One region of the Pediococcus damnosus genome, then DNA from elsewhere that is predicted to be linked to it. Evidence: predicted binding sites of a transcription regulator. Region 1 holds the regulator's gene; the other holds the start of a gene.
What was found. Region 1 encodes HrcA, which represses chaperone genes, less so after heat shock. Its sites were predicted from a motif close to TTAGCACTCNNNNNNNNNGAGTGCTAA; they were not measured.
Positions count from the first base shown of each region.

Region 2: a site for HrcA is predicted at 3,734-3,760, ahead of groES (co-chaperone GroES). Genes of this name have one in related genera too.

Region 1 is NZ_CP012294.1:2,085,496-2,090,999, reverse strand. It holds gene truB (tRNA pseudouridine(55) synthase TruB) at 1-24, shown strand, start outside; gene ribF (riboflavin biosynthesis protein RibF) at 35-982, shown strand; gene hrcA (heat-inducible transcriptional repressor HrcA) at 1,080-2,129, shown strand; gene grpE (nucleotide exchange factor GrpE) at 2,144-2,782, shown strand; gene dnaK (molecular chaperone DnaK) at 2,807-4,681, shown strand; gene dnaJ (molecular chaperone DnaJ) at 4,789-5,504, shown strand, end outside.
Region 2 is NZ_CP012294.1:763,037-768,540, reverse strand. It holds gene ADU73_RS03700 (serine hydrolase domain-containing protein) at 1-199, shown strand, start outside; gene ADU73_RS03695 (ABC-F family ATP-binding cassette domain-containing protein) at 267-2,207, opposite strand; gene ADU73_RS03690 (redox-sensing transcriptional repressor Rex) at 2,330-2,953, shown strand; gene ADU73_RS03685 (CPBP family intramembrane glutamic endopeptidase) at 2,955-3,611, opposite strand; gene groES (co-chaperone GroES) at 3,797-4,081, shown strand; gene groL (chaperonin GroEL) at 4,114-5,504, shown strand, end outside.

The DNA of each region.
Region 1 (5,504 bases):
TTGACCATGTTTCTAACCAAGTAGGAGGGCTCACATGAAAATCATTTATTTACATCATCCATACAATCAAAACCAAATTAAAGATAAAAATGTAGTGCTGGCTATGGGATTTTTTGGTGGTGTTCATCTGGGACATCAGGCTGTCTTAAAACAGGCACGAAAAGAGGCTGATCAACGGGATTTACCACTTGCAGCAATGACATTTGATCATCATCCTTCGGTTGTGTTTCCTAAACCAGGATTGGATGGCACAATTTATTTAAGTTCCGTAGAACGTAAGGCGGAATTAATGCAAAAATTTGGTGTCGATTTATTGTATGTGGTAAGTTTTACATCTAATCTGGCCAAACTGTCTCCCCAAGATTTTGTTGACCAATACATGGTGCAACTTCATGCCAAGGTTATTGTTGCGGGCTTTGATTATACTTACGGACCACGTGAAATTGCAGATATGGATCATCTTCCGACATACGCTAAAGATCGTTTTACGATTGTAACTGTTCCAGAATTACTGTTGGATGGTGAAAAAGTGAGTTCGACTCGAATCAGAACAGATCTAAAACAGAGTAATGTAGATCATGCTAATCTGTTCCTTGGATATACTTATCAAACTACTGGTTTAGTAGTTCATGGTGAGGCTCGTGGCCGCACACTTGGCTTTCCAACTGCCAATATTTTATCTGATCCAAAATCAAGAATTCCAGGAATTGGTATTTATGCCGTTCGGATAAAAATCGGTTCAAAATGGTGGCCAGGAATGGCCTCTATTGGAAGAAATGTTACTTTTGGAGAGCATCGGCCAATTACTATCGAAATTAACATTTTTGATTTTGATCAAGAAATTTATGGCGAAATGGTTCGAGTTGATTGGTATCATTACGTTCGTGGTGAGATAAAGTTTGATGCCGTTGAAGGATTAATTGAACAATTAAAGCTTGACGAAAAGAATATTCGCCAATATTTTGCGAATTTAACTATATAGTCAATAAAGGTCAAAGTTTATTGTTGACTTTTTGAAGAACCTTTGTTATCTTTAATAGTGTCTTAGCACTCCAATGTGCTAAGTGCTAAAAGAGGTGATGGTTTTGCTGACAGATAGAGAGTTACTGATTTTGAAAGCAATCGTTCAAATTTACACGGACGACGGACAACCGGTTGGTTCAAAGGCATTAGTTAGTAAATTACCAATCCATGTTAGTTCGGCTACAATTCGAAACGAGATGGCGACGCTAGAAGAAATGGGGTTACTTAAAAAGACCCATTCATCTTCTGGTCGAGTTCCTTCAATTAAGGGCTATCGTTATTATGTAGATCATTTGTTAAAACCTGATAAGGTTCAATCAAGTGATTTGCGAAAAATTCGTTCCTCGTTTAATCAACAGTTTCAAGAAATTGATGATATTGTTGCTGAATCTGCAGACATGCTTTCCCAATTAACTAGCTATACTGCTTTTACTGTGAAACCGGAACTGAAGGATGCTAAACTTGAAGGTTTTCGATTAGTACCACTTGGGAATCATCGAGTTATGGCGATTTTAGTTACTGATAATGGTAGCGTACAAAATCGAACATTTAAAGTACCAAAAAACGTTAATCCAGAGGCATTAGAATCCGTAATTCGAATTATTAATGATCAGTTAGTTGGATTAACTTTAGGTGAGGTGTTTAAGCGATTAGAGACAGATATTCCTATTCAGGTTGGTAAGTATATCGAGACTCCAGAAGGATTTTTAGATGTTTTTGAAGAAATTTTGAAAAAATCATCTACAGAGCATTTCTTTGTTGGTGGTCGTTTAAATCTCTTGAATTTTTCAAAACATCCAGATCCAAGCTCTATTCGATCGTTATATTCACTGATGGGACGATCAACAGATCTTGCTAGTGTATTAGGAGGATCATTAGATCACAACATCCAAGTTCAAATTGGCAATGAAATCACCAATAATTTGTTAAAAAATTATAGCCTGATTACAGCTACTTATGATGTAGATCAGCATGGTAAGGGAGTCATTGCAATTTTGGGACCGACTAGTATGCCATATTCTAGAATGATTGGATTGGTTGGTGCGTTTCGAACGGAATTAGCGCAACGATTAATAGATTATTACCACGATATTGATGATATTTGAGAGGTGTGAATGTAGTGTCTGAAAAAAAAGAAAATAAAGAAACTAAAAAAAATGAAGAAGCTGTAAATTCAACTGAGGAAGCCCCAAAAGACAAGTCAGCAAAAAAAGCTACAGTTGAATCAGAAAATAAATCAGAAAAGAATAAACCAGGGAAAAAGTTAAAAAAGCATAGTAAAACAAATCAACAAATTGAAGAATTGCAAACACAAGTTTCCGAGTTGACTGGTAAAGTTAATGCTATAACTGATCAGTATATTCGTTCAAAGGCTGAAATTGCCAACATTCAAAAACGCAACGAAAAAGAGCAAGCCGGACTAGTTAAATATGATGGTCAGCAGTTGGCTAAAGATATTCTTCCGGTTATTGACAATTTGGAACGTGCTTTGGCTATTAAGGTTTCTGATGAGAGTGGAATCCAATTGAAAAAGGGAATTCAAATGGTTTATGACCATATGAATAAAGCACTTAAAGATCATAATGTAACTGAAATTAAGGCTGAGGGACAAACCTTTGACCCTCAAATTCATCAGGCGGTCCAAACTGTTGCTGCTGAAGATGGAAAAAAAGCAGATCAGGTTGTTAGTGTTTTACAAAAAGGTTATATGTTAAAAGATCGTGTTTTACGACCAGCAATGGTTGTTGTGGCACAATAAAAAATATAAAGAAGGATAATTAAAATGGCAAGTAATAAAATTATTGGAATTGATTTAGGAACAACAAATTCTGCAGTTGCAGTCCTCGAAGGCGATAAGCCAAAGATCATTACAAATCCTGAAGGTAATCGTACAACACCTTCAGTTGTAGCTTTTAAAAATGGTGAAACCCAAGTTGGTGAAGTTGCCAAACGACAAGCAATTACAAACCCGGACACAATCGTATCTATCAAACGTCATATTGGTGAAAGTGGTTATACTGTTTCAGCAAATGGTAAGACATATACACCTCAAGAAATTTCTGCAATGATTTTGGAATATTTGAAACATTATGCAGAAGATTATCTTGGTGATACAGTTGAAAAGGCCGTTATTACTGTTCCAGCATACTTTGATGATTCTCAACGACAAGCTACTAAAGATGCTGGTAAAATTGCTGGATTACAAGTTGATCGGATTATTAATGAACCAACTGCTTCTGCTTTAGCTTATGGGCTAGATAAAAAAGATAAAGATGAAAAAGTTTTAGTTTATGATCTTGGCGGTGGTACATTTGATGTTTCTATTCTTGAATTAGGCGATGGTGTCTTCCAAGTACTTTCTACAAATGGTGATACACATCTTGGTGGTGATGACTTTGATCAAAAGATCATCGACTGGTTAGTATCTGAATTCAAAAAAGAAAATGGTGTCGATCTTTCTCAAGACAAAATGGCATTACAACGTTTAAAGGATGCTGCTGAAAAGGCTAAGAAAGACTTATCTGGTGTTAATGAAGCACAAATTAGTTTACCATTTATTTCTGCTGGTGCTAATGGCCCATTACATTTGGATAAAACTTTAACACGTGCCCAATTTGATGAAATGACATCTGACTTAGTTGCACGTACAAAGACTCCTGTAGACAATGCTTTGCGTGATGCTGGCCTTTCAAGCAGTGATCTTGACGAAGTTATTCTTAATGGTGGTTCAACACGTATTCCAGCTGTCCAAGAAGCTGTAAAGGAATGGACAGGTAAAGAGCCTAACCATTCTATTAACCCTGATGAAGCTGTTGCTATTGGTGCTGCAGTTCAAGGTGGTGTATTAACTGGTGACGTTAAGGATGTTGTTTTACTTGATGTCACACCATTGTCATTAGGAATTGAAACAATGGGTGGCGTCTTCACTAAGTTGATTGATCGTAATACAACGATTCCTACAAGTAAGTCACAAGTCTTCTCTACTGCCGCTGATAATCAACCAGCTGTTGACATTCATGTGCTCCAAGGTGAAAGACCAATGGCTGCAGATGACAAGACACTTGGGAGATTCCAATTAACAGATATTCCTACAGCACCTCGTGGTGTACCACAAATTGAAGTTAAGTTTGATATTGATAAAAACGGTATCGTTAATGTTTCCGCAACTGATAAGGGAACTGGTAAGAATCAGAAGATCACAATCAAGAGTTCTTCGGGCCTTTCAGACGAAGAAATCGATCGAATGATGAATGAAGCTAAAGAAAATGCCGATGCTGATAAGAAACGTAAAGAGGAAGTTGATCTTAAAAACGAGGTTGAACAATTAATCTTTACAACAGATAAGACACTTAAAGAGCTTGATGGTAAAGTATCCAAGGAAGAAATTAAAAAAGCTAAAGATGCTGAAGATGCTTTGAAGAAAGCACAAAAAGACAATAACATCGAAGATATGAAGACAAAGAAAGATGACTTGAATAAGATTGTTCAAGACCTTTCAGTTAAATTATATCAACAGGCTCAAGACAAGGAGAAAGCTAAGGGCGGTAAAGCCGATAGCAGTAAAGGTGATTCTGCAACATCTGGTAAAAAAGATGATAAGGGAACCGTCGATGGTGACTTTGAAGAAGTAGATCCTGACAAAGACAAAAACAAGTAATTAATTACTTGATAGTTAATAAAAAGTCAAAGTCAAAATGGACTTTGGCTTTTTATTGCATTTAGTCTGTGATATTCTATGTTTATTGATAAAAATGGAGGTTCATAATGGCAGAGAATAAAGATTACTATGAAATCCTGGGAGTATCCAAAGACGCATCTGCTGATGAAATAAAAAAAGCATATCGTAAATTGTCGAAGAAATACCATCCTGATTTAAACAAGGCCCCTGACGCGGAACAAAAGTTTAAAGACGTTAATGAAGCTTATGAAGTTTTAAGCGATGACCAAAAGCGTGCTCGTTATGATCAATATGGTTCTGCTGATGAAAATGCTGGCTTTGGCGGCGGAAGTGGCGGTGGATTTAATTCTTCCGACTTCGGTGGCTTTGGCGGTAGCAGCGGCGGCTTTGATGATATTTTCAGTCAATTCTTTGGTGGTGGTAACGGTGGTGGCCGTACACGAAGTGCTCAACCAAACCAACCACAAACTGGAGAAGATTTACAATACCAAATGGATCTTACCTTTGAGGAAGGTGTGTTTGGGAAAAAGACGACCATTAAATATAATCGAGAAGCAACCTGTGATACATGTAACGGTACGGGAGCAAAACCAGGAACTTCCCCAAAAACCTGTTCAAAGTGTCATGGTGCTGGTTACATCCAAGTTACACAAAACACACCATTGGGTCGCATGGTTTCTCAACAAGTCTGTGATGTTTGCCACGGAACTGGGAAAGAAATTAAAGAGAAGTGCCCAACTTGTCAAGGATCTGGACGTGTTAATGAGCGTCATGAGGTTAAAGTTACTGTACCCGCTGGAGT
Region 2 (5,504 bases), 800 kb from region 1:
CGGGCGAACATTGGGATGGCGTCGACTTAACCATAAGGAACAGTACGTACAAACTGGGTACACCGGCACTATTTTGGCGTTTGATCCAGTTAAAAAGCAAGGATTTGTATGTTTGACAAATCGAATTTATCCAACGCGTGATGATAAACGTTGGAACCAAGATCGCGATCGTTTATTGAAAATGTTTTTTGAAAATTAATTGTTTCTACAAAAGAAGGTACAAACTCAGTCAAGTGAGTTTGTACCTTCTTTTAGTCGATGATGTTTTAATTTTGAGATTCAAGTTGTTCGCTTTTAGACGTCCACTCATTTTCAGTTTGAGTAATTTGGGCCTGAGTTTTGTCTAAATTTGTTTGAAGTTCTTCAAGTTTTAGATGGTCATTAAAATTTTGTGGTTCCGCCATTTTTGTTTGAATCTGAGCTTCCGCTTCTGACAAAGTATCGAGTTGCTTTTCAAGCTTTTCAATTTCACGTTGTAATTTTCGCTGTGCCTTTTGAGCATCTTTTGAAGCTTGATAGGTTTGTTTTTTTGAGGTCGCGTTGCTTTCTGCTTTGCTGGCCCCATCATTAGAATCTGTCTTTGTATTTAGAGCTTCTTTTTTTGCTACATAGTAATCGTAATCACCCAGGAATAATTGACTACCATTAGGTGATATTTCAAGAATCTCTGTAGCTACCCGGTTAATAAAATACCGATCATGCGAAACGAAGAGAACTGTTCCATCAAACTCATTTAAGGCATTTTCAAGGACTTCACGACTATCGATGTCTAAATGATTAGTTGGTTCGTCCAAAATCAGGAAGTTATCGGCTTGCATTGTTAACTTGGTTAGAAGCAGGCGAGCACGTTCGCCGCCACTTAAATTTTTAACTAGTTTTGAGACGTCATCACCTGAAAACAAGAAGCTGCCTAATAATGAACGAATATCTTTTTCAGGAACTAATGGATGTTCATCCCAAAGCTCGTTCAAAACTGTTTTACGATCGTCTAAATTATGTTGTTCTTGATCATAATAACCAATCTCTACACCAGTTCCCAGTTTTTGGGTGCCGCTAAGAAACGGAATCAGTCCAAGAATACTTTTTAATAGAGTTGATTTACCGACTCCGTTTGGCCCAACAATTCCCAGGACATGATGCTTGGTTAAATCAATATTGATGGGTGCGGATAAAACGTGATCTGCTTCATAACCAATTGCAGCATCTTTTACAGTGAGAACAACGTTGCCACTAGGGTGCTTCGCTGCAAAGTGAAAATGCATTTCGGCATCATCGGAATTGGGACGTTCAAGCACTGTCATTTTTTCCAATTGTTTTCGTCGACTTTGAGCCCGTTTGGTTGTTGAGGCACAAACAATATTTTTATTGACGAAATCTTGTAACTTATCAATTTTGGTTTGTTGTTTTTCGTAAGTTTTCCATTCGCTCTTGAGACGGGCAGCCTTTTTATCAATATAATCTGAATAATTTCCGGTATAAGAAAACAAGGTTTGCTGGTCTAAGTCGAGGACTCGGGTTACAACATGATCGAGAAAATAACGGTCATGTGACACGATTAATAGGGCTCCGTCGTAAGACTTAATGTACTTTTCAAGCCAGGCAAGAGTATCCATGTCCAAATGGTTTGTTGGTTCATCCAAAACTAATAAATCGTGTTGTTCTAACAGCAATTTTGCCAAAGCTAATTTGGTTTTTTGACCACCAGAGAGCGAATTAACTGAGCGGTCATAGAATTCCTTACCAAAACTAAAACCATTTAGAACGCCACGAATTTCTGCTTGATAGCCGAACCCGTTTTTAGCTTTAAAGGTTTGTTGCTTTTGATCATACAAATTAGACAAGGATTTAAATTTCTCAGGGTTTGCGATGATTTTGGGATCGCCTAATTGGGCTTCAAGCTTGTGAATTTCTTGTTCTAAAGCAATTACTTCGGAAAATACGGTTAGAAGTTCATTCCAGATTGTATTATCTGTATTTAGGCCTTGATTTTGGGCAAGATAGCCGATTGATAATCCTTTTTTGGTAATAATTTGGCCTTCATCTGGTTGAGTTTGACCGATTAGCATTTTTAGAAGGGTAGTTTTTCCTGCACCATTTCTGCCAACAAGACCGATTCGATCCTGTTCTTGGATATCAAAGGTGATCTGTGAAAATAGTTGTTCTCCACTAAATTCTCGACTGACATTTTGGGCTTGTAGTAAAATCACAATCATGTGTCCTTTCATTAATTGGTTTATAAAGCGTTTGTTTTTAAGTTTTGGTTCCTATTGGGAAAGTGGTAAACTAACTTTGTTAATTATTCACAAAGTTCATTTGGAGGTTCTTTAAAATGGAAACCAAAATTCCGGAGGCAACTGCAAAACGGTTACCCTTATACTATCGTTATTTAAATAATTTATTGAGTGCAAACAAATTGCGAGTTTCTTCAACAGAATTAGCCGAGGCCATTCAAGTTGATGCGGCGACAATTCGACGCGATTTTTCCTATTTTGGAACGTTAGGAAAGCGTGGATATGGGTATGATGTGCACAAACTAATTGATTTTTTTAAGAAAATCCTTGATCAGGATACACTTACAAACGTAGCCCTAATTGGTGTAGGAAATTTGGGACATGCGCTTTTAAACTTTAATTTCCATAAAAATAGTAATGTCCGCATTAGCGCGGCATTTGATATTAATCCGACCATAATTGGCTCTATTCAAAGCAATGTCCCCGTTTATGGCATGACACAGTTGCAAGAACAACTGCAAGATCAACAAATTGAGATTGCCATTATTACAATTCCAGCAGCGATTGCGCAAGAAGTCACGGATAAGTTAGTGCAGGCCGGCATTAAAGGAATTATGAATTTTACAACGGTTCGTGTTTCAGTGCCCCAAACAGTACATATTCAAAATATTGATCTGACTAATGAATTGCAAACCTTAATTTACGCGATTAATCACGACTGAGTTACAGTCCGAGAATTGGTAATACAACCAAAGAGTTCATTAAGATATGCGCCATCATTGATGTTTGGATGCGTCCTGTATGGTGGTAAAGCCAACAAAACCACAATCCAATTGCGCCATACAAAATGAAATGACCATCAGAGTGAGCTAAGGCAAATAAGCCACTGGAAATAAGAGCTGTAAGGATTTGTGCAACTTTAGGATTAATAAAGCTTAACAAATTGGCGAGATTACCAAAAAGAACTTTACGGAAAACAATTTCTTCCATGATAGGAGCTCCTATGATGATGATAAGGGCATAGATGGGATAATTCTTCACAATTGATAGCAGATCGGTTGTATTTTGCGAACTTGCATTACCACCTGATTGAACTGTTAACCGTAAAATAATGGTTTGCAAGACAATTACGAAAATAAAACCTAAAATTCCCCAAATGAGGTTTTGTCCAACAGAACGGCGTCTTTTTTCTGGAAGATTAGTTGGCATGTCATGAAATGCCAAGTAGCATAAAATGCAAGCACCAGCTAAGTAATCAACAATTTGAATGTTAAAGATTTCGGGATGCGTTAATTTAAAGAAGCTATTTAGAATGCTTGGCAAAAGATAAACGATTAAATACGTAATTAATATATAGATAGATTTCTTTTCTAATTTCATGTGTTCACCTCATAATTGTTCCTATAGTATAGCATGTTTGCCGGGGTCTTGAAGTTGTTTGTCAAAAAAGGTCAGTGAAATGCTTGCATTCTGTGATGAGAATGATATAGTAAATACTGTTGTTAGCACTTAGACGTTGAGAGTGCTAAAAATAGTAAAAGTATAAATAAATGGAGGGATTCATATTGTTAAAACCATTAGGAGATCGCGTGATATTAGAAGCACAGGAAGAAGAAGAACAAACCGTTGGTGGAATTGTCCTTGCAAGTAATGCTAAGGAAAAGTCACAAAGCGGTAAAGTTGTTGCTGTGGGTGAAGGACACGTGTTAGATAACGGTGAAAAAGTTGCACCATCTGTTAAAACAGGTGATACCGTTATTTTTGACAAGTATGCGGGTACCGAAGTTTCATATGAAGATAAAAAATATTTGGTATTGCACGAAAAAGATATCGTTGCAATCATTGATTAACTAAAAAATAAATTTAATGAGGTGAAATTTTTATGGCAAAAGAAATCAAATTTTCTGAAGATGCACGAACAAAGATGTTAAAAGGTGTCGACAAATTAGCTGATACTGTTAAATCAACAATTGGTCCAAAGGGTCGTAACGTAGTTTTGGAACAATCATACGGTTCACCTACAATTACAAATGATGGTGTAACAATTGCTAAGTCAATTGATCTTGAAGACCATTTTGAAAATATGGGTGCTAAGTTAGTTTCTGAAGTTGCTTCAAAGACTAATGATATTGCTGGTGATGGGACAACAACTGCTACTGTTTTGACACAAGCAATTGTAAACGAAGGTATGAAGAACGTCACTGCTGGTGCCAATCCAGTTGGCATTCGTCGTGGGATTGAACGTGCAACAAAGGCAGCTGTTGATGAACTTCATAAGATGTCTCATGAAGTTAAATCAAAAGATGATATTGCCCAAGTTGCTTCCATTTCAGCTGCTAACTCAGAAGTTGGTAAATTGATTGCCGATGCAATGGAAAAGGTTGGTCACGATGGTGTCATTACAATTGAAGAATCACGTGGTGTAGATACAACCCTTGATGTTGTTGAAGGTATGCAGTTTGATCGTGGCTACATGTCACAATACATGGTTACTGACAATGATAAGATGGAAGCTGATTTAGATAATCCATATATTTTGATTACTGATAAGAAGATCAGCAATATTCAAGATATTTTGCCACTCCTTCAATCAGTTGTTGAACAAAGTCGTTCTCTGTTAATCATTGCTGATGATATTACAGGTGAGGCCTTACCAACTCTTGTTTTGAACAAGATGCGTGGTACATTCAATGTTGTAGCTGTTAAGGCTCCTGGCTTTGGTGACCGTCGTAAGGCTCAACTTGAAGATATCGCTACATTAACAGGTGGAACTGTAATCACGGATGATTTAGGCTTAAACTTAAAAGATGCAACAATTGATCAATTAGGTCAAGCTAACAAGGTTACAGTTACAAAAGACGACACAACAATCGTTGAAGGTGCCGGCGATAAAGATAAAATTGCAGAACGTGTAGCTACTATCAGACAACAAATTACTGATACAACTTCAGACTTTGACAAAGAAAAACTACAAGAACGTTTAGCTAAATTAGCTGGCGGTGTTGCCGTTGTTAGAGTTGGTGCTGCAACAGAAACTGAATTAAAAGAAAAGAAATATCGAATCGAAGATGCTTTGAATGCAACTCGTGCAGCTGTTGAAGAAGGCTTTGTATCCGGTGGTGGTACAGCATTAGTAAATGTACTTCCTGCTATTGCTAACCTTAAGGCAGAAGGCGACGAAAATACTGGTATTAATATTGTTAGACGTGCTCTTGAAGAGCCAGTTCGTCAAATTGCCAAGAACGCTGGTGCAGAGGGTTCTGTAATTGTAGA